Regions from separate parts of the Pelorhabdus sp. sgz311002 genome, predicted to be linked through region 1. Evidence: riboswitches for the same ligand, from Rfam matches in the RefSeq annotation. Region 1 holds a riboswitch; each other region holds the start of a gene.
What was found. A riboswitch is a leader RNA that binds a small molecule or an ion and turns the genes downstream of it on or off. The one in region 1 is predicted to bind cobalamin.
Positions count from the first base shown of each region.

Region 2: linked by a shared signal. The riboswitch ahead of AC0NJP_RS01455 (nicotinate-nucleotide--dimethylbenzimidazole phosphoribosyltransferase) and the one ahead of AC0NJP_RS07180 (HoxN/HupN/NixA family nickel/cobalt transporter) in region 1 are both predicted to bind cobalamin.
Region 3: linked by a shared signal. The riboswitch ahead of cbiD (cobalt-precorrin-5B (C(1))-methyltransferase CbiD) and the one ahead of AC0NJP_RS07180 (HoxN/HupN/NixA family nickel/cobalt transporter) in region 1 are both predicted to bind cobalamin.

Region 1 covers NZ_JBWBCL010000003.1:289,170-296,851, reverse strand. The annotation lists gene AC0NJP_RS07210 (multicopper oxidase family protein) at 1-866, shown strand, start outside; gene AC0NJP_RS07205 (hypothetical protein) at 1,154-1,294, shown strand; gene AC0NJP_RS07200 (DUF2933 domain-containing protein) at 1,312-1,575, shown strand; gene AC0NJP_RS07195 (hypothetical protein) at 1,717-2,145, shown strand; gene AC0NJP_RS07190 (hypothetical protein) at 2,367-2,552, shown strand; gene AC0NJP_RS07185 (multicopper oxidase family protein) at 2,594-4,006, shown strand; gene AC0NJP_RS07180 (HoxN/HupN/NixA family nickel/cobalt transporter) at 4,177-4,923, opposite strand; cobalamin riboswitch at 5,049-5,233, opposite strand; gene AC0NJP_RS07175 (hypothetical protein) at 5,638-6,108, shown strand; gene AC0NJP_RS07170 (4Fe-4S binding protein) at 6,114-7,463, shown strand; gene AC0NJP_RS07165 (dipeptidase) at 7,571-7,682, opposite strand, start outside.
Region 2 covers NZ_JBWBCL010000001.1:285,626-293,307, reverse strand. The annotation lists gene AC0NJP_RS01485 (propanediol/glycerol family dehydratase medium subunit) at 1-53, opposite strand, end outside; gene AC0NJP_RS01480 (propanediol/glycerol family dehydratase large subunit) at 77-1,747, opposite strand; gene pduB (propanediol utilization microcompartment protein PduB) at 1,770-2,573, opposite strand; gene pduA (propanediol utilization microcompartment protein PduA) at 2,600-2,875, opposite strand; gene AC0NJP_RS01465 (EutP/PduV family microcompartment system protein) at 2,868-3,314, opposite strand; gene eutS (ethanolamine utilization microcompartment protein EutS) at 3,317-3,658, opposite strand; gene AC0NJP_RS01455 (nicotinate-nucleotide--dimethylbenzimidazole phosphoribosyltransferase) at 3,853-4,881, opposite strand; cobalamin riboswitch at 4,997-5,192, opposite strand; gene cobS (adenosylcobinamide-GDP ribazoletransferase) at 5,314-6,072, opposite strand; gene AC0NJP_RS01445 (glycerol dehydrogenase) at 6,158-7,249, opposite strand; gene AC0NJP_RS01440 (iron-containing alcohol dehydrogenase) at 7,533-7,682, shown strand, end outside.
Region 3 covers NZ_JBWBCL010000001.1:433,343-441,024, forward strand. The annotation lists gene AC0NJP_RS02220 (ArnT family glycosyltransferase) at 1-555, shown strand, start outside; gene AC0NJP_RS02225 (hypothetical protein) at 571-729, opposite strand; gene AC0NJP_RS02230 (hypothetical protein) at 800-1,156, opposite strand; cobalamin riboswitch at 1,357-1,529, shown strand; gene cbiD (cobalt-precorrin-5B (C(1))-methyltransferase CbiD) at 1,639-2,727, shown strand; gene cbiE (precorrin-6y C5,15-methyltransferase (decarboxylating) subunit CbiE) at 2,712-3,338, shown strand; gene cbiT (precorrin-6Y C5,15-methyltransferase (decarboxylating) subunit CbiT) at 3,335-3,931, shown strand; gene cobI (precorrin-2 C(20)-methyltransferase) at 3,925-4,629, shown strand; gene cobM (precorrin-4 C(11)-methyltransferase) at 4,630-5,385, shown strand; gene AC0NJP_RS02260 (cobalt-precorrin 5A hydrolase) at 5,382-6,455, shown strand; gene cobJ (precorrin-3B C(17)-methyltransferase) at 6,467-7,165, shown strand; gene cobK (precorrin-6A reductase) at 7,162-7,682, shown strand, end outside.

The DNA.
Region 1 (7,682 bases):
ATGATTTACCCTATGTAGCGAGGCAGGGGGTAAAATATTTTGAACTTGTTGCCCAACCGGTAGAACAAGAATTGCTGCCTGGGTTTTTTATTCGAGGCTGGGGCTATAATGGGAGTATTCCAGGGCCGACCATTCACGTATACCCAGGAGATTACGTGAATATCAGAGTATATAATGCTTTACCGGAAGCGACTAGCGTTCACTGGCATGGTTTAGATGTGCCTAATAATATGGACGGCGTGTCGGAAGTTGAGTCGACGCCACTCATTAAACCAAACAGTTATTTTGATTATCATTTTCAAATTAATAATTCGCCGGGAACACATATGTATCATACGCATCATCGCGTCGCAAGGCAGGGCATGATGGGTCTGGCAGGGGGCCTCGTAATATTAGACCCTGATGACCGACGGACGAAGTACGATTACTTTATTATGTTGCAAGAGTTTGCCGTAAAAGGTTTACCGATGGGGATCCTAAAATCAGGCAGCTATGAAGTGAATCCGATGAGTGACGATTTGCAATTTTTTACTATGAATGGGCGTTGTTTTCCGGCAACGACACCACTCGAAGTAGCGTGTGGCGAACGAGTTCGCATTCGTTTTGCCAATCCAGCCATGATGGAACATCCGATTCATTTACATGGTCATCAGTTTATCGTGACTGCCGCTGATGGCAATCCAATTGGAGAATGCGCCAGAATGAAAAAAAATACCATTGCTGTAGCTTCAGGAGAAACTTGGGATATTGAATTTATGACGAATAACCCTGGCAATTGGCCCCTTCATTGTCATATTCCGCATCATACCGCTAATAATATGACCAAAGAATTAGGTGGTATGTTTACCGTTGTACAATATCGCTAAAAATCCTATAAATCCTATAAATCCAGAAAAGCTGCCAGAGTCGGCAGCTTTTTTTAATAAATTGGTTTATTCTCTTACCGTATAACCTGCATCTTCTAGGATATGGAGGCGGCTCATCCGGTGGTGGAGGTGCTGATCGGAAATGGTAGTTTACCAAATGTTTAGAAACAATGTTGAGCAAAGTAAAAAAGCAGAAGTTCTTCAATAGTTCTTCATAGCTTCTTCATAAAGGCTTGGTATGATAAAAGCAATCCAAGTGCAGTAGCAAGCAGAAAGAGGGATGCATCATGGAACCGAATAAACAATTAGATATGTCAGAAGAAGTGAAAGAAACTTATACGCCAGGGCAACAAGCGGTTTTGAAAATATTGCAATGGGGAGCATGGACACTCGCGTTTGCAGCAATGCTGTATGTTATGCACGCATAGCCAAGGAGGAATCTAAGATGGGATGGTGTAAACAATCTCAGCCTAGCAACACTACTCAAGGGCAGCAACAAGACTGCGGCAATAACCTAAAACATATGCTCATGATGTTTGTCTGCTGCTTAGCACCCATAGGAGCAGTTCTATTATTAAAGTTAAGCGGTTATGAAGGGACGGCCAGTTACCTAGTATTTCTTTTATGCCCATTGATGCATTTATTCATGATGAAGGGAATGGGGCATAAAAAGCAAGAACAGGTAGATGATCCAAAGGCGGCAAAATAAAGAGGTCATGCCCCATATACACGGAGTACTGCTGTTAAGGTAAAGCGTATCCTTAAACGATGTGAACTGGTATTTGCTATGAGTGAGTGGGAGTTTTGTATAAAAGAAAAAATAAGTCAAATAAAAATAGGAGTGAAAAAAATGATGAAAAATAAAATGGCAAGCTTGATGATTGGCGGATTGATTACGGTATCGGTATTAGGCGTGACTTTCGGGATCAATTCGATTGGCAATACAGCGCAAAAGGCGGAAGCCAGAACCGAATCGAGTATGATGATGCAAAGCGGGGCCATGAGTCCAGATATGATGAATTCACCGGATATGCAAAAGCAGTGCGGTGAAATGATGGCAAGCCCGGAAATGCAACAAACGATGAAAGACATGATGAAACAGCCTCAAATGCAAACTATGATGAAACAAATGATGGCAAGTGATCCAGAATTTAAACAGATGATGTCTGATTTAGTGAATAACGCAACTGATGAAATAAAAGTAGATGGTACGCAAGCGTCATCGACAAATCAAATGCCTGCAACAATGGATCACAATGCGCATCATGCAGCGCAGTAGTGCCCCTCCATCTCTGGGGAAGCGCTAGTTTCTCCAGGGTTTATATAAAAGGGTTGCCTAGTGTCGTGTGATGCTAGGCAACCTTTATACTCGTTGCTTAGATTTGAGCCTTTTAGTATACCTTTTTGGGAAAATAAAGAAACTAAAATTTTGTTGAAATAACATGTTTATTGTTATACTTAAAGATAAGTGCGATTACCAAATAAAAAGGAGTGATACACATGATGTATGGCAGCATGATGGGGGGATTTGGATTCGTTTTTATGGTGATTTATCTGGCAATAGTGATATATTTCTTTTATTTGTTGACTAGCATTACCAAGTCAGTAAAGCGGATTGCAGATAAACTGGATAGAATGCCTGTAACATCTTTCAATAGTGAAGAGGAAAAGTCAAAAATAGAGTAAAAGTAGTAAGCAAATCGTAGGTAGGGGAGGAGGACAGGAAAGTGAGAGGCTGGATGAATTGGAGAAAACAGGTTGTTACGACAGCACTGACAGTATTCATAGCGACAGCTACGGCACAAGCGGCTGACGTAAGACTAGAACTCAAAGAAGCCAATTGGGAACTAAGACCGGGACTGTCTACACGGGTATGGAGCTATAACGGCAGTGTGCCGGGAACGCCGATTATAGTACAGGAAGGAGAACGGATCGTCGTGGAAGGTGTAAATCACCTTCCAGTTGTCACGAATATTCATTGGCATGGGCTATTGGTGCCAAATGATCAAGACGGACCCAGCCGGGTCATTAAGCCAGACGAGCCCTTCCGTTATGAGTTCACCGCGAATGAGTCAGGTACATATTGGTATCACTCGCATTATCGCTCGGTAGTGACTCAAGTAGATATGGGGCTGTATGCACCCTTTATTGTGAAGACAGCAGCGGATCGTAAATATAGCGGTGACCATATCTTGGTTTTGGACGATTGGTATCTAGATGCGAATGGCAAGCGCTTAGATGGTACCGCGCGGGGCGACATGGAACGGTATGGCAATATAGAGACCGTGAATGGCAAGACCGGGGATGCGATTCCTCCCTTAGTCTTTCGTCAGGGAGAACTCCATAAATTACGGCTCATTAATGCATCAACAGCTGCCTATCATACCCTGCAACTGCCAGGGCATCGTTTTAGAGTGACCCATACGGATGGACATCCTTTAGTGGATCCTTACATGACAGATACCGTCACGCTAGCCCCTGGTGAGCGGATAGACGTGGAAGTGGCAGCGGTAGGCATAGCTGGTCAGCAATATCGCTTGATTAGTGAACGACCCGAACTAGGCATGATTGTGCCGATTGTCTACGAAGGGAAGGCGGTAGCACCAGTAATATCTCCCTTTGTGCCGCCTGTATCGCGAGCGTTTGCTGGTATACAGGATAAATCGCCTGACTTTACACTGGAATTAGGTTCAAGGATGGATATGGCTAGCATGACAGGTGGCAGTATGGCTGGAATGCAGCATGCGGGCCATGCTATGGCGATGTCTATGCCCCAAGATGGGGCGAGTAAGATGCAGTGGACCATCAACGGAAAAGTGTTTCCCAATACAGATCTAATAAAGGTAACGGTGGGCCAAGTCGTCAAAGTGCGATTTTGGAATAAAGACACCCAGGGAATGCACTTGATGGATCACCCTATCCATGTTCACGGCGCCTATTTCCAAATCGTGTCACAGAATGGACAGGTGCCAGACCGAGAAATGTGGAAGGATACGGTGAATGTCCCAGCTGGACAGTATGTAGATGTGGCTTTTGTCATGAAAGAGGCAGGAAATTGGATGCTCCATTGTCATATCTTAGACCATGAAGATGGTGGAATGATGACAGAAGTTGTGGCGCAGCCTGCTAGCGAACCATAAACGAGGCAGTAAGTCCTCCTCCAGCAGATACGCAGCAAGATGGTAATAACGAACATGCAGGACACCATAGCTCAAATAAGTAACGAAACGTATACGAGAGCAGCCCTTTTCTTTAAGGGGCTGCTCTCTTTTGTCATAGCATTTTTTATAAATTTTAAGAGTGAATTTAGTTAGAAAAATTCGAGCGGAGGCAGAAGATCACTGGCACCTAATAGGAAGATTGTACCTACTGCAATACTATATAAAGATGTAGCAATAGCTAATCCCTTATAAACTTTGGGGTTCCTAGTTGCTTGTCCGTAGCCATTTAGCAAAAATAAAACCATTATAATTTGACAGGAGAATAAACCTGATATAAAGGCAAACACGGCTGTTAGTCCAAGTGCAAGTGTTCCTGCACCAGCAGCGGTGGTAAATAATAAAATTTGCGAGGCGGTTTCTCCTCCGATACCATGGATGATCCCGACACCGCAAGCACTACCAGGTCCTAGAGCAATTGGTTGCATGTCTCTTTCAGTAGCTTTTCCGGTTATTTTAACCTTTAGACAGTAGTAGACTTTTTGTAGGACATTAAATAATAGCTGCCATCTATTAATGAAAATAGATTCTTTTCTATTTTGAATAAGAATCACAATCAGCCATAATCCCAAAGTAATTAATGTTACTCCAACAACTCGTTCCATTACTGTATCTATCCATGATGGAACTGATTGGCCTAATACGATGGCAGCTCCACCAAAAAACAAATTCACTAAAGCATGACCAATTATGTAGTATAACGACAAAAGAAATCCCTTTTTTTTAGATTTCTCCGCACCAACAAAGTCGGTAATAGCAGCAATGTGATCCCAATCAATCGCGTGTCTTGCTCCGAGAACAAAACCCAGCGAGATAATTGCAAGGACTTCCAAATTCATTCAATGTAACCTCCCGATTTTTTCGAGCGAGTGATAGTAAAAAAAACACTCTTGCTATAAGGAAAGAGTGTCAACTTGCTGAATAGAAAAAATTGCAAATCGCCTCCCCATCGCTCGTGGGTAAAACGGTGACTATAAAATAGGCAGTTCTTCTGACTTCGGTTCATCGCATCCTACGCCTTCCCAGAAGTCTTCTTCCAGTGGCTAAATTATTGTAGAATAGCTCCCCATTACAGCGGCGGGACCGTGTTGGCATTGCACCAATCTTCCCTATTAAGCCCGAGTGGGCACCTATTAAGACGATATGGAATTCTGTTACAGAATAAACCAAACCATTAGCGATGTCAACAAAGAACTGCGAAAAGCGCAAATTATTCAACAGTTTGATCTTAGCACCGGCCGTATACAAAAGAATATCAAAATAAAGAGAAAACATGGCAAGTGTAGTGGACGAAAGGAAACTAGTTTGGTTATTTTGATTTTCAAATAGCACGAGAAGTTCACAATACATTCATAAGAAATTCATAATTGATAGATATAATAGGGGCAGTAAGAATGCGGATAACGAGTGAATCAAAAGTCATTGTTTATTAATCAGTCACGTGGAGGGAAGTTTTTTTATGAAAAAGTTTGAAATAACGATGATAAGCATTGAATGCTACGAATGAGGAGGTTTGTTAATTGATTAATATATTTAAAAGACGGGGTAGTTTTTTGGTAATTAGTTTTGCAACCTTACTTCTGCTTGGTATGTCTACGATGAATACTTTTGCTGCAACTAGTGTGGAGCAACCAAAGCATGAGATGGGGAACATGACGCAAGATTCGATGAGCGGTCATGATATGAACTCCATGACGCATGATTCACAAGGTGGTCATAATATGGCGAATATGGCGCCCAAGAGCGGTCATGAAATGAACTCTATGACGCATGAGTCACAAGGTAGTCACAATATGGGGACTATGTCACCCAATGACCATAGTGGTCATGATATGAATTCTATGACATCTGATTCACAAAATAGCCATGATATGAACAACATGAATCATGATGGACACGGCAAAAAGGAGGCTGAAAACGACAATCCTTGGCCTGTTCTCTATGGATTTGGTGGAGCTATTTCAGCAGTTATCCTAGTTGCTGGAATCATGAAATATACTAAGCTGAAAGGCCAGGGAGTGTGAGATAGATGGAGACGAAAATACCTGAAGCCAAAGGCAATAACTTGTTAAAAGCCATATTAAAAAGCAAATGGTACCCAGGAATTTTTCAAATTCCTGTTGTGATTATTTTTGCTTTTATCACGTATGAATTGTTTTTTGGCCCTGTCAGCGCCCATGAAAATTTTGGCACTGCATTAACCTGGGTACTGTGGTGGCCACTGATTCCGCTGATTTTTCTTTTGATGGGACGATTCTGGTGTGCTATTTGTCCTTTTGCCACAGTCAGTGATTTTGTGCAAAAGATTGTAGGGAATAATCGGCCTGTTCCCCAGTTTCTTAAGAAATATGGGATCTGGATTATTGATGTTTTTTTTATCATGATTACCTGGGGTGATCATGTTTATGGAATTGTAGAGTCGCCACGCGGCTCAGGGTTTATGATGCTGATTATTGCGCTAGGAGCCATTACGGCAGGGGCCTTTTTTGAACGCCGGGCTTGGTGTCGCAATTTATGCTTCTTAGGCGGGGTCGCCGGTAACTATTCCCGGACAGGGGCGTTAGAACTGAGAGGAACGCCGGAAAAATGCAGTAAGTGTACGGTAGCCGCTTGTTATAAGGGCGGTGAAAAGGCACCAGGATGTCCGATGTTTGAGTTTCCGAAAACCATGGATAACAGCGCTCGCTGCAATCTATGCGGTTATTGTGTAAAGAACTGCCCCAATGATTCTATTACCATTTCTGTTCGTCCGCCTTCTCGTGAACTTTGGTTTATTAAGAAGCCCAAATTTGAAGAGTCTGTTTTGGCTACCGTCATTATGGGAATCGTGTTTGTCCAAAATATTACCATGCTGGAGATTTGGACTAAGGCCCAAAGTTTTCTAGAAAATATTTTAGGCACGCAGGAGTATGCTATCACATTTACGGTTATCTTTCTCATTGCTATGGCCATTCCAGTGTCTTTATTGTATATTAGCAGTTGGGTGGCTGGAAAAAGTAATGGAGAGTCAGCTCATTTAAACTTTGCTCGCTTTGGATATGCTTTGATTCCGCTGGATTTATCAGCCCATTTGGCTCATAATTTATTCCATCTATTAGCTGAAGGAAAATCTATTTTATTTACCGGTATGTCAGTAATCGGAATGAACGTATCTGAACAATCAACCGCGCTGGTGAGTGTGGGTACTATTCAAATGTTACAATATGCCTTGCTAGTTATTGGTGCTCTAGGCTCAATATATACAGCATATCGAATTGCTAAATCACAATATTCGTCAGAAAAAGTTACTGGATCTGCTTTGCCCTTTACTATACTGATCATCGTTTTGACAGTAGCAAATATTTACTTCTTTATGCTGCCTATGATGCATCGTATGTAATGCCTTGCTAGCCACAAAATGATGATAGTGAGTTAAGACAATAGTTACTAATATATTAAAAAGGCTAAGAAAAATCGCTTGCTGCGAATTCTTCTTAGCCTTTTATTTTATTGATTTAGCAATGAGTTTCCCAGTTTGAGGGATTGTTCAGCCAGATTGTTCGTATAGTTACCTAGAAATTGAATCGCTTGCTTCTTGTCTTGTCCATAAATTTGCAGA
Region 2 (7,682 bases), on a different contig from region 1:
CCTTGCATAACTTGCATAACAATTTCACGAATCATTTGTTCGTTAATTTGCATTTTTTCGCACCTCTTTCCCCGACTCAAACATCGAAATCAGACGGATTGATCGCCTGACTGATATTTTTAATTTCTTCCCAGCGTTCATCGCTGAGGCGATAACCGGTTCCAGGTCCCTGATAATCATTTTGCTGATTAACGGCACTAATAACATTGAAGTTTTTATCCAAAATAGCTGCCGTATGGAGATAGTCGCCGGAAATACGTTGTTTTAAAAGATTCAATACATTAGTTGCTATATCGGTAAAGCCTGTTTTCGCTAACGCTTTAATGATATCGAGCCCCGTAATGCCTCGACTCATTAACTCTTGCGCCGCTTTAAGGTCTTCCACAACATTACGCGGCGGCATATCGTTACTGCCATGAGCATAGGTTGCAGCTTCTACCTCTTCATCCGTAATAGCTGGGAACCCGAGTTCTTTAAATACAGCTTGAATGGCTTTCGCTGCTTTATTACGAACGCGGATGACTTCTTCTTCTGACGCCGGGCGAAGGCCGCCATCTACTTTAAGGTCACGCTGCAGAATATTCCAATCATCATAGTCTTCTACATCCCAGTTAGAACCAGCAAACATATTGTCATAATTCGGCGTAGCGCTATAGCCAGAGCAAATGAAGTCAGTACCTGGCAGGAACTGCATCAAAGTACGGGCTGTACGACGAATGTCGGAGTGGGTAAAAGTCTGGTCATTACTGGAAGCCACTTCCAGATCCAGCATAGCGGCGCAAAGATTTTCTGCGAGCACAGCGCGAATCCCTGAAGGAACAGCTGCCGGGACACCGATACAACTTACCGAACCATTCTGCAAACCTTGAACACCTGCGCCGCGAGTAATCATGATGCAACGCACTTCCAGGTAAAGCATCGATTTTCCTTCGGCATAGCCCATCTGTACTTCTGAGCCAGTGCCTGACGTAAAGCGCATTTTGAGACCGCGTGAAGCATACGCCGATGCCAAAAATGCTTTCGACCACGGCGTATCATCGCCATCAACAAAAACGTTTTCAGTGCCGTATACGGAGATCGTTTCAGCATAAGCAGTGATGCCGCGCATTCCCAGCTCCAGCTCTGTCGCTTCTTCCAAAGCGCATTGAATCAGCGTACCGCCGCGACCGACCTGCCCGCCCAGAAGAAGGGCCAGAGCATTAAATGGCGCATACCGAACGACAGCAACGGTTGTTTCCATTTCATCAAAACCGCGCAACGATGCTTCGGCACCATCAGCAGCAATCTGCACCGGGTTATCTTTTACATTCGTAACATGGCACTGATTCGAAGGCGTTTTGCGAGCACGCATTTTTTGCAGCGCCATCATCATTTCTACTACATTCATAGCATTAAAAACTTCAACAAGTTTTGCTGCCGTCAAGCCTCTCACAATTTTTACAATTTCTTTCCGTGATACATTGACATCTACAAGCATTTTAGCAATTTCCACACTATTCATAGCCATTGCTTTTTCTGCTATCGTGACATCAATTGCATAATCAGCAATAAACTGATCGATAAAATCAAATTTATCGCGGGGAATTCCATCCATTTCCACGATTTTTCCGTTTTGTACTTTAATACTAGGCACAGGGTCATTGGGGCTGCCCATAGCCATAAGACCAACTTCCGGCCATTCTACTACGAACCCATCCTGATTGACGGGACGGGCAGCAAGCGCTTCAAAACGTTTTGATCTCTTCATGATAAATCCCCTCCTCGTCGACTTAGATATAAGGTGTAGTAGTAGACGGAGCAGCACCGCCTAGAGCTTCCAACAGTTTTTTACCAACATCTTTAGCAGCCAGTACGGACTGACGAACGGCTCCTGAGTCACCGCTGATCGCAATGATAACTTCGTTGGAGAAGCTCGTTCCTTGTGCTGGGCTAGAATAAGCGATTAACTCTACATTGGCTGTTTTTACAGCCACATCCGACATAAGTACGCCAATAGCGGCCGGAGCGCCGACAATCAGACCAAAAGCTTTCCCTAAAGGGGCATTAAAAGCTTTGTTAATGGCATAGCTGGCGCGAGCCGTGTACTGTAATTCAATATGACCAGCATCATTGCCATAAACATCGCCAAAAGTACGATTTAATTCTTTTAAAGCCACTTCAATCGCCCGTCTGGCATCTGAAACTTCTTCAGCGCCAAAGAGAATCAAGCAACCATGACCAGCGCCGCCTTTTGTATCGCGAGCTAGTTCAATCGTAATGATTTCCGTATTTGTTGCTTTAACTGCTTCATCAGCCGCCATAATGTGCGGACCAGCGCCAGTACGAGCGCCTAAAATACCGATGGACCGGAATTTAGGATCAATCTTCATCATGTCATGAAGCATGGGATCCACATTGGCAATAACGAGACCAATGGTATCGCCGATTGCCGTGCCGACAAATTCCGTAAGTCCGGGATTTGCAAATGCGGCGGCAGTTGCTGTTGGGGCTTCGGTAGCTCCCGTTCCAGCTCCTTGCGCTTCCATTCTTTTTTTAATTTCATCCATTACTTTGTCAATCAATTGCTCTTGCATTTATATAGTCACCTCCATAAAATTTCCTACTTTACTTTTGGCAGAATTTTTTCTACATCCATATGCGGACGAGGAATTACATGAACAGATACAACTTCACCTACTTTACGGGCTGCTGAAGCACCGGCATCTGTAGCTGCTTTTATCGCGCCGACATCCCCGCGCACCATAACAGTCACTAGACCTGAACCGATTTTTTCATAACCAATTAAAATTACATTGGCTGCTTTTACCATGGCATCGGCGGCTTCTATTGCACCAACCAGACCTTTTGTTTCCACCATCCCTAACGCTTCACTCATTGCTGCACCTCCTTTCGAAAATGTAGTCCATTAATTCTTCTATACCTTCTCCTGTAAAAGCGGAAACAGGAAATATAGGTCCTTTTACACCGCTTTCCAAAAGACGGATACGAGCTTTATCCCGATCAGCATCAGGCGAATCGATTTTGGTAATCACCCCAATACTGTCGCGAGAAAACATGCCGGCAAAGCCCGGAGGCAGAGTCGGACGGGTGTTACGGCTGTCTTGGACAATTACAATAAGCGAAGCCTGCGCCGCCGTAACCATAAGGGCTGAATAAAATCGCGGCATTTGCGCATACTCGCCAGGTGTATCAATCGCTCCATCAGTAAAAACAAAAGATTGTGTCTTTTCTGCCTTTTTTGAGTCCTTGTTTAGCGCATGAATCAGTGATGTCTTCCCTGCGCCGACAGCACCAACAAACATAACCTGGTTCATGGTTAGGACCGCGTTACTTTCGGGCCGGAAAACCCAAGCCCCTCGGTCAAAAGGTGGATCACTTGCTGCAAAGCCGCTTCTACAGCAGATACATTCCCTGTTATCACAACAGAACCAGTAAAGCGATCCATAAACCCGATGGCAACATCAGCTGTTTTCGTAGCGACATCAGCGGCAATGATCGCTGCTTCGCAGGGAGTAATCGTTAAAATGCCAATAGCCGAAGCATTTGTCAGGCCTAATTTTTCACACAAGTCTTTTTTGGGATTCGCGATTAAATGAGCTAAAGTTACTTGTTTGCCTGGTACATATTCTTGAACCATGCGCGGTTTTTCCGGTGCCATTTTCCCCCCACCTATTTTTCATAGTTTTTACACTTACTTATATTTGATTTTTCTGCCTTTCTACCTTGCTTAAATTTTGCCGAGGCACCGCACATAATTGCTGCCTTAAAAAACAAAAAAGCAAAAAGCATTTAAGCTTTTTGCTAGAATAGGATTTTTTTGTTCTATTATTCTCTTTCTTTTACCCGCCCCTCTTATATGGCTAAATTCTGCTTTGACGTACTTGCTAAAAAATCAGAAATACGAGCTACATTTTGCATCGCATAAAGCATCGTTTTCAAAATTGACACCATTAATACAGCACCGGTACCTTCCCCTAAGGCCATATCGGCTTTTAAAATCACATCTTCGGCCATAATATTGCCAAGTAGCAAACAGTACGCCATGCCTGGTTCTTTCGACATATGCGACGGAATTGCATAGCAATCAATTTTGCTATTTACTCTAACCGCACAAGCATAGGCCACGGCCGTAATAAAGCCATCAAGCACAAAGGGAACTTTTAGCTTGGCACATTCCAGCATACTAGAGCACATAGCTACAATGTCAAACCCACCGACACACCGTAAAATATCTTCAACGGCATGAAGTTTTACCTTATGCTTCTCTACGCCTTTCTCGACGATTTGGCGTTTACGCCGCAACGCCTCTGGCGTCTTTAGCCCAGCGCCATGACCAACCACGAACTCGGGCGGCATTCCAGTCAAGGCATGAAGCACCGCTGAAGATGTTGTCGTATTGCCTATCCCCATTTCGCCAAACGATAGTAGATTGGCTCCTTTTTCCCGAACCGCTTTTTGAACTCTTTCTCTACCAATATCCCAGGCTTTTTGAAATTCGTCCTGGCTCATAGCTTCTTCTTTCATGAAGTTTTTGGTGCCAAAAGCGACTTTCCGACAAACACCAGCTTCTCTCGTATCACGAATGCCAATATCAATTACTTCATAAGGAATTTGATGCATTTGACAAAAACAGCTGATGGTAGCCAAGCCTGCCGCCATATTTCTGGCCTGCAAATACGTAAACTCCACCGGATCAGGCGCAATACTTTCTTCTACTACCCCATTATCAGCAGCATAAATAATGTGGTAAGGACGAATCTCCGTATGAATTTTTTCCCATGCCATCAGCACTTTCTTTAAATGTTTTTCCAGAAGCCCCAGACTGTGCAGCGGTTTTGCCGCGCCATCAATCAATTCATCCACTGTCTTTTCAAAATCCATAATCAATCCCTCCTTCAATAAAAATACCTGTCACAAGACAAACAGCACCTGCCAAAAAGGCAGGTGCTGCTTTGATTAGCTCCTATCCTTCTGGCATTCTCTCTTACGCGAAGACAAATGACAGCCATAACAGGCAGGTCTCCTGGCTAACGGCTCATCAATGTTTTGACGCCTTCCCGGTTTTCCGGTGGCATCAGCCAAAACATCTCCCCGATTACAGTGGCGCGACCGCGTCGTTTCAGAATTGCTTCTGTCCGATCTTCCCTATTCTCCTCTTTTAACAAAGAGGCACCTGTTTGGTGGCATGTTATGAAATTATATCAATCTATTTCCTACTTCGGCAGAAAACTCGCGTTTCCTTGCTAAGTTGACGACTAAGCAAGAAAGTCGATAAGGCCGTAAAAAAAATCCTACTTTATTTTAATAGAAACATTAATAGAAACAAAGGAAGCAAAATAACACCGCCAGTTCCGTCACCACGCTTACAGCGCCATAAACATCGCCAGTCACACCGCCCAGACAACGATTCACATACGCAGCAAATAATAAGCCGATTGCTAAGCCGCCCAATGCAGTAAACAGGCATTTCACCCCTAAAAAGGCAAAAACAAGGGCGAAAAAGACTAATGCAATATAGAGATTGCGGTTTTGCCTATGTGAAGGAAAAACTTGTCCTAACCCACTCGGGCGAGCATAAGGAAAAAAAGTAATCGTAAAAACAATTCCCAATCTTCCTGTTGTCGGCATAGCGATTAAGGCCAAAGGTAAAACAAACGGATCAAGATCGTATAAAAAGGAGAAACGAGCTAACAGGGCTAGTGCCAGCGCTAAAGCGCCAAAAGCTCCTACCCGGCTATCTTTCATGATTTCAAGCATACGCTCGCGTTCCCGCCCCGAAAACACGCCATCAAAAGTATCCATAAAGCCATCCCAGTGCAGCGCCCCAGTAATAACGACTTCACCAATAATAAGACAAGCAATCAAAGACAACTGGGGACCGAGACCGCCAAAGCCCCAACGAGCTGCCACGAGCAAAAAGGCCAGTAAAACACCGATAAATGCGCCAATAAGCGGAAAATAACGAACACTGCGCCCAAAACTTTCTAGCGAGCTGTCATGATGGCTGAGTAGTTGAATTCTTGTTAAAAATTGAAAGCCTGTAATAAAATCACTAAACCATTGTTTCACCATGGAAAAGCCTCCACTATTGAAGCGCTATTTTTAAGATAGAAGAAAGCCCTGCACAAAAGTACAAGGCTTTGCCTATTGTTTTTTCTTATTTCAAGCTTGATCCGAGCGCATTTGCTCCTAAAATTGCGGCACGAACCGATTCTACCGTAACAGGGAAAGGTTCGTTGAATATGGTTTCGCCTGCGGCACAGCTAGCTTCTGCAACCTTCTGAATTTTTTCTTCGGTAATCTCCGTAACGCCAATATCAGCCAAAGTTACAGGCAGTCCGACTTCACGGCAGAAACGAATCACTTCTAACAATTCTTCGCGAGAGCGGTTTTCCAGCACCAGCTGCACCAACGTACCGAATGCAACTTTTTCACCATGATAATATGCATGCGTTTCTTCTAAAGCAGTTAATCCATTATGAACGGCATGGGCCGCAGCCAGACCAGAACTTTCAAACCCAAGACCGCTTAATAACGTATTGGCTTCTACCACTTTTTCCAAAGCTTCCGTAGCTACTTTGCTTTCCGCTGCCAGTTTTGCTTGCAAACCATACTGCAATAGCAAGTCATAACAAAGTCTAGCCAATTGAAGCGCCGCCGAAGTAGAATAACCGCCAGGAAGATTTTTGCCAAAAGCTTTCGCACAAGCATCGGCTTCAAACCATGTAGCAAGTGCATCGCCCATGCCAGAAACAAGCAGCCGGACTGGCGCTTTTGCAATAATTTCTGTATCAAGCAAAACAAGATCAGGGTTTTTCGGCAATACCAGATAGGATTCAAACACGCCTTCCGCTGAATAAATAACAGCTAAGGCGCTGCAGGGAGCATCAGTAGCAGCGATTGTCGGAATAATGACGACAGGCAATTTGGCATAATAAGCTGCTGCTTTAGCCGTATCAGCTGATTTGCCGCCGCCTACACCTAAAATGACTTCAACGCCTTTTTCCTTGATACTTTCTACGAGTCTATCAATTTCTTGCTTGCAGCATTCACCGCTAAATTCTTCAAATAAAGCACTAATTCCCGCCTTGGCAAAGCTTGCCTCCATAGCAGCTTTTACTGTTTTTAAACCGTTTTTTCCGCCAAGTACAAGCGCTTTACTGCCGAGCAAACTCACTTGTTCACCGATGGAATGAATGGCTCCCGGACCTTGTACGTAACGGCTTGGTGAAATCATAATTTTATTCATCTACAGTTCCCCCATTCGATATCCTTCCTCAGCCTCGAGAAAAATTGTTCAATTCTTATTCTTATTATAATACGGAATGGGAAAGAGATCGAAGCTACATATTTGCGGCATTATAAAAAATATTTGCGCATCTCCCAACTACAGAAAATTGCATTCAGCAATTATTTTTCACATTATAGGCTTATCTTGCCAACTTCCGCAAATCGGCCTGTCCTTCTCTTGTTTCCCCCCTTTTGAAATGTTAGGATGAAGGAGATGAATGGAAAACAGGGAGCTGATTGAAATGGAAAACCAAGTACATGAGTATTTTATGGCGCCGATCAGCTTGATCGGAAGAGGTTGTCTAGAAAAACTAGCCGATTATCTAAAACCGATGAAGCTAAGAAAAGCGCTTATTGTAAGTGACAAATTTCTGGTTCAAAGCGGCTTGATT
Region 3 (7,682 bases), on a different contig from region 1:
GGGCCAGCTTGTTTCATGCTAGCTATTTTTGGTGCGAGCGCCTATTTTATTCCGATTGCTCTTCATAAAATCGTAACAGCAACCGCTTGTACACTAATGGTACTGATTCTTGTTTTTATGCAGATGCAAAAAAAACAGACTATGCTCATTGTCACAGTCTGTCTTACGACGATTGTTTCCATATTATTTCTTATTCCGAATAATTTAATTCCTCTAGCAAATCATCGCTCCGCCAAAAGCATTGTTTCCGATCTTCCTGGTGATGCCACTGGGGCGATTTATGGTGAATATCAAACCTCAGCAGTATATTATGGTAATGTTCTTTTACCACGACTTATCTTAAAAGAGGAACCTGTTAATAGTAAAAATGTTTGGGCTGGAAAGTATACGATGCCGACGGAAACGCTGCAAACCTTTTTACAGCGTTCTGATGGAAAGGGTAAGTATATTCTTATGAAAGAAAAAGAAGAAGCCGGTTTTACCTCTTTACCAGAGGCGACCGACTTCCAGAAAATACAAAAACAAGATGGAAACATTCTTTTTTACCGGCAATAATGGAAAGTATTCTTGTTAGGAACTTGCATCATTTTTAGTTACCATTTTTTCCGTCATCCAACGGAAGAAGACAGCTCCGCAGCGGTCACAACAAAACTGATTCCAGCCTTGCTGCATTTTATTGCCGACAAGATGAGCATTGCCGCCGCATTCATGTCTTACCGCATTATACATAATAATCACTCCTTGTCGTAATTTGCGGAACCAATTAAGTTGAAAGGCAAGGATTGTTTTCTCTTTCCCTTTACTGAGGTAAGGCTGATTCTTCTGCCAACATATGAGGCGGGCTGGGATAGAAGAATTGGCAATTTTCTGGTTTGAATTTTACTTTTACTAATTCTTGCTGCAATTCATCAGCAAGAGCAGCTTCAAATTCTACTAAATGTTCATCTGTTACTAAAGCGTCTTCCACTAAGACGACGATAGAGGATTTTACTTCCGGCGCATTTTCCGGAATTTCATTGCGGTCAAGTGGAATCGTTGGAATTAGACGAAGAGCGGCCAAATATTCACCTTCCGGCGTAGTAACTTGGGCGCGGTACGTGTTAAACCAGAGAGTTTTTGCTAGACGGACTTTTAAAGGATTTTCAGGAGAATACACAGCATCAAACGACCTTTCTCTTTATAAAATAAGCAAATATCTATTCATTCTATATTATACCATGAAAAACAAGAAAAAAATGAAATTTTATGATAATAAGGGAATTTTAGTGCTTTTGTCATACTTTAAAAACTGAATATTCTTTTTACACGTTTTAAAGCAGGAATTTTGCTAAAATAATGGAATATACAAAATATAAATTGATAATCAAGGGAATAGGTGCTTTTGCTTAATTGGGAAGACCGGTGAAAAGCCGGCGCGGTCCCGCCACTGTAATGGTGAGCGCTCTTATCAATGCCACTGGAGAAATTCGGGAAGGCTAAGTAGCGCAATGAGCCAGAGTCAGGAGACCTGCCTGTTCTGACACACGCCGTTATGACCTACGAGAGATGGGGAGGTGGGTAATTGCGAACAGCTCTGTCTCTTTTACCCCCCTTTGCCAAAATCAAAGGGGGGGTTTCCTTTTGTTAGCAAGTCAAAAAATGAAAGAAGGGTATACGACAGGTTCTTGCGCTGCTGCTGCGACGAAGGCTGCAGTTTTAGCCGCAAGGAATCAATTTGTTACTAAAGTAGAGGTTTTATCACCGCAGAAATATCCAATTACTGTACCGATTGCTAAAGCTGAGAAGCTAGAGAACGGTGGCAGGGCTTATGTAATCAAAGATGGTGGCGATGATCCTGATATTACTCACGGAACGGAAATTGAAGTCACGGTAGAACTCACTAACCAGCCAGGCATTATGATACGAGCTGGTAAGGGAGTTGGCACTGTTACTAAACCGGGCTTGTCTGTGTCAGTAGGGGAACCTGCCGTGAACCCAGGTCCGCGCAAAATGATTGAGTTAGTTCTAGCGGAGCTTCTGCCGCCTCAAACAGGTGCTATTGTCACCATTTCAGTTCCACAAGGTGAAGTTCTTGCAAAAAAAACGTTAAATCCTATGCTGGGCATTGAAGGTGGCATTTCGATAATTGGTACAAGCGGCATTGTAAAGCCGATGAGTGAAGAAGCCTTTAAAAATTCCTTGACGCCTCAGATTAGTGTTGTAAAAGCTTTGGGACATGAAGCTGTTGTGTTTGTTCCTGGTCGAATTGGCCAGGATGCAGCAGTAGAAAAATTGCATATTCCCCTTGAATTCATTGTTCAAACAAGCAACTTTATTGGACATATGCTGGAAAATGCGGCGCAAAATGGTCTTAAAGAAGTACTGTTAGTAGGACATTTAGGCAAATTAGCTAAAGTTGCTGCTGGCATTTTTCATACACATAACCGGATGGCCGATGGACGGCTGGAAACGATTGCCGCTTATTCCGCTGCATTAGGTGCGCCACAAGCGGCTGTTACCGAAATTTTGGATTGTACAACGGCAGAAGCAGCGATGACGGTTTTAGAAAATTATCAATTAGAAAAGGTCTATGAAGTCATTGCTGCAAGAGCGAGTTTGCGGGCAGAGCGGTATGTCTTTAATGAACTAAAAGTAGGAACTGTTCTTATTACTTTAAAAGGTGAATTTTTAGCAGCAGATGCTGGTGCGAAATGTATCGGGGGAAAAATGGGATGGATCATAAAATAGTTATAGTTGGGATCGGGCCAGGCTCACCTGATTATATATTGCCAATTGCCCAAAAAAAGATAAAAGCTGCAAAAATATTAGCAGGAAGCCGTCGGGCCCTTGCTGCACTTAGTGAACCAGGGCAAATCACTTTACCGATTGATAAAGAAATTCCTGCATTGATGACTTTAATTGAACAATATTTACAACAAGATGATGTTGTTATTTTAGTGTCGGGAGATCCCGGCTGTTATAGTCTTTTGCCTGCAGTACAACGGTTTTTGCCTCAGGCGAAGCTAGAAGTGATCCCAGGTATTAGTTCTTTTCAAATGGCTTTTTCTCGTATCGCTTCGGTATGGCAGGATGCAACGCTAGTGAGCTTGCATGGGCGAGAAGCGAAACGTGATGTTTTTATGTTTAATCAATGCAAGAAAATCGCTTTTTTAACAGACCCAGTTCATTGTCCCAGTTGGATTGCCGCAGAACTTATTGCTGGCGGCTGGCCGTTGGAAGCAAAAGTCTATTTGTGTGAAGCTCTTTCTTATCAAGAAGAGAAAATAGTAAGTTCCACTTTACAAGAAGTTGTAAAAGTAGCTGGATTTTCTCATTCCGTAATGGTGGTGACAGGATGATACATTCCCCAGGAATTTCTGATGGTGAATTTATACGAGGCAATATTCCAATGACTAAAGCGGAAGTGCGAGCTCTCGTGCTGTGTAAGGCAAAAATTGCTACAGACGCTATGGTGATCGATATTGGTGCTGGAACCGGGTCATTAAGCGTTGAAGCAGCACTTATGGCGCCGCAAGGTCATGTTTATGCGATAGAGCGAGAGCCCGAAGGTATAGCGCTGATTGAAGCCAACAGTAAAAAATTTAAAGTGGAAAATTTGACGGCAATTTGCGGTGCAGCGCCAAAGGCGCTCGATAATTTGCCGCAAGCCGATACGATTCTTATCGGTGGGAGTGGCGGCAGTTTACCGGCGATTCTAGAAAATTGTGACTTATTATTGAAAGAAACGGGACGGCTTATTCTTACAGCAATTACGCTGGAAACCGTCACCAATGCTCTTTCCTTGTTATCACAAAGAAATTATGAAGCGGAATGTTTTCAAATGCAGGTAAATCGGCTGAAAAAAGTGGGTTCTTACCATATGTTTGATGCCCTCAATCCAATTTTTGTGCTTACTTGCTGGAAAAAATTGAAAGGTGGCGTCAAATGTTAGGTTCATTTTATGGTATCGGTGTGGGACCTGGTCCCGCCGATTTACTAACAGTCAGAGCGGTTGAATTAATAAAACAAGTTGATGTTGTTTGTGTGCCTGCTTCTGGCGGCACAATAAATGCGGCGCTGACGATTGCTAAAAACTATATTGCAGGCAAAACTGTGGCAGAAATTTCTTTGCCGATGACGCGTGATCCTGAGGTGCTAGAGACTCATTGGCAACAAGGCGCACAACAAATTTGTGCTTTGTTGCGTCAAGGCAAAGATGTAGCCTTTATTACCATTGGGGATGCCATGTTGTTTAGCACTTATACCTATTTGATGAAGAAGATTATGGAATTGGAGCCAACTGTTACGATTGAAAGCGTTCCTGGGATTACTTCATTTGCCGCTAGCGCTGCTCATGTGAATATTCCTTTAGCTGAGAGCAATGAAAGGCTTCTGATTATTCCAGCGCTCGATGATCCGACAGAATTAGAAAATATTTTTCAATTAGCGTCCAATGTAGTTCTAATGAAAGTGGCTGGCCGCTATGATGCGATTGTTGCCATGCTTGATAAATTGAATTTGCTTGATAAGGCAGTATATATTAGCAAACTTGGTTATCCAGAGCAGCTTGTCACACGAGATTTGCAATCTTTAGTAGGTAAAAAAATTGATTATCTTTCACTCATACTTGTGAAACAGGGAGGATTATAAGTGTTAGTATATATTGTTGGAGCTGGCCCGGGAGATCCGGAGCTTATTACTGTAAAGGGACAAAAACTGTTAAGCCAGGCCGATGTTGTAATTTACGCCGGTTCGCTTGTCAATCCGGCATTGCTGGATATGACTAAAAAGGAAGCTGAAATTTATAATAGTGCTACAATGACACTTGACGAAGTGATTGCTGTGATGGAAGCGGCCGTGGCGCAAGAGAAAATGGTTGTACGCCTGCACACTGGCGATCCAGCTATTTATGGCGCGATACAAGAACAAATGGATCGTTTGAAAGAGAAAAATATTGAATTTTCCGTAATTCCTGGTGTAAGCTCTTTCTTAGCTACTGCGGCTGCTTTGCGGCAAGAGTATACTCTGCCGAATGTGTCGCAAACTGTTATTATTACGCGTTTAGAAGGCAGAACCCCAGTACCGCCCAAAGAAAAGCTTGCTTTACTAGCTTCCCATGAAGCAACAATGTGTATCTTTCTTAGTGTTCACATGCTGGATCATGTAGCGCAAGAGCTTATCGACGGCGGTTATGATGCCAAAACGCCGGTAGCGATTGTGCAAAAAGCCTCTTGGCCGGAACAAAAAATTATCCGTGGAACGCTTACAACTATTGCCGAAATTGCGGCTAAAGAAAAAATTGATCGAACAGCGATGATTGTTGTGGGAAAGGTACTTAACAGTGACTATGATTTGTCTTGTCTCTATTCGCCCAACTTTGCTCATATGTACAGGGATAGCCGATGAGACTGGCAATTATAGCGGTTACCAGCAAGGGGGCGAACCTTGCTGATCAGTTAGCGCAGTCGCTTAAACTGGATGTCACTGTTTATGCAAAACAAGGGAGAACAACGAATCGCTTACACCATACATACGAAAAAGTCAGTACAGTTATCGATGAAATCTTTGCTGTTTACGATGGTCTGATTTTCATTATGGCTACAGGTATAGTAGTAAGGGTAATTGCGCCTCACATTACCGATAAGCGGTTTGACCCCGCTGTGGTAGTGCTTGATGATATGGGAAAACACGCCATTAGTTTACTCAGCGGTCATTTAGGCGGGGCCAATGAACTTACGCTAACAGTGGCTAAAGCGATTGATGCCGTTCCTGTTATTACGACCGCATCAGATACAGCGCAAAAAGTAGCAGCTGATACTTTGGCTGTCAAACTGAATTTGGCCATAGAGCCTTTTGATCAATTAAAAGTTTTGAATGCATCCATTGTGAATGAAGACCGTGTGTTATTTTGTTTAGATGGGCAATTGCCAGAGGCGGCTACGTATCATCGTCTTGCTGAAGAAATGGGCGTAAATCTTGAAACGATGGATCGTCTTGGCGATACCGATAGTTATGACAGTGCTGTAGTGATTACTGATAAAGATCTGTATATGACAAAGCCTCATGTATATCTCAGACCGGCAACTCTTTTTGTCGGAATCGGCTGTCGTCGCGGGACGTCAAGCGCTATGATTTACGAAGCGCTGACCCAATCTTGTAAAAAGATTGGCCGCAGTATGAAAAGTATTGCTGCTTTGGCTACCGTTGATATCAAAAAGGATGAAATCGGCCTCTTATCAGCCTCGCAGCAACTAGCTTTGCCAGTGAAATACTATAATAGTAAAACATTGCAGGCTTGTGTCAATCAATATAAGTTAACAGAATCAGATTTTGTAAAAGAACAAATAGGAGTGGGAAATGTATGCGAAGCAGCAGCAATACTTGGGGGGAAGAGTCACAAGCTACTCTTACCCAAAACAAAATATCAGAAGGTCACTATTGCTATCAGCGAGGTAAACTCTTTGTTGTCGGAATAGGACCAGGAAGTTTGCTTGATTTAACGCCACGGGCGAAAGAAGCGATTGTCGAAGCCGATGTGGTTGTAGGATATGATACGTATCTTAAACTCATTGCCGAATTAATTACCGAGAAGGAAACTTTCGGCACGGGGATGATGCAGGAAGTAGATCGTTGCCAGGCCGCAGTTGATCGAGCTGCAGCTGGGAAAAAAATAGCCGTCGTATCAAGTGGCGACTCTGGAATTTATGGAATGGCAGGCTTAGTTTTAGAGCTAGCGATGAAAGTGCCTGAGCCTTATCGCCCTGAAGTGGAGATTATTGCAGGGATTAGCGCTGTATCGGCCTCTGCTGCGATTCTCGGCGCACCGCTCATGCATGATTTTGCCGTGATTAGTTTAAGCGATTTATTGACGCCTTGGCCGCTCATTATGAAGCGGGCGGAGATGGCTGCTGAAGGTGATTTTGTAATTGCCCTTTATAATCCGCGCAGCAAGAAACGGGTAAAACAAATTGAAACAGTTAGAGAAATCCTCTTAAAGCATCGGAAAAAAGAGACGCCTGTCGGTATCGTTCGTCAAGCTGGACGTAGTGAACAGCAGATGACCATCTCTGACTTAGAACATTTTACGCAAGAAGAGATTGATATGTTTTCTCTTGTCATTATTGGCAATAGTCAAACTTATGTGGAAGCAGGCCGCATGATTACGCCTCGTGGTTATCAGCTGTGATTTTAGTTTTAGCTGGCACGCAGGATGGGCGTGAAATTGCTGCGAAGCTTGCGTTGCAGCAAAAAGAAGAAATTCTTGTATCTACTGTGAGCGAATACGGGGGGCAACTGGCAGCTTGCGAGCATTTAAAAGTGCTTGTCGGTAAGCTTGATAAGACTGCCATGAAGGATGTTGTTCTTGAACAGCATATTTCCTTGCTTATTGACGCGACTCATCCTTATGCCGTAAAAGCGAGCGAAACAGCTCGCGAAGTTTGCCGTGAAATGGGAATTCCTTATTGTCGCTATGAACGTCCTGCTGTTGCTTTACCGGATTATGGCAAACTAGTTGAAGTCGCTTCAGCAGATGAAGCGGCTAGAGAAGCGGCTAAATTAGGACAGGTTATTTTTTTAACAACAGGAAGCCGGACGCTTGGCACTTTTGCTAAAGAACCGCTACTAAAAGAGAAGCGTCTTATTGCTCGCGTGTTACCTGATCCGGAAGTGTTAACTGAGTGTTTTGAACTTGGTTTTACGCC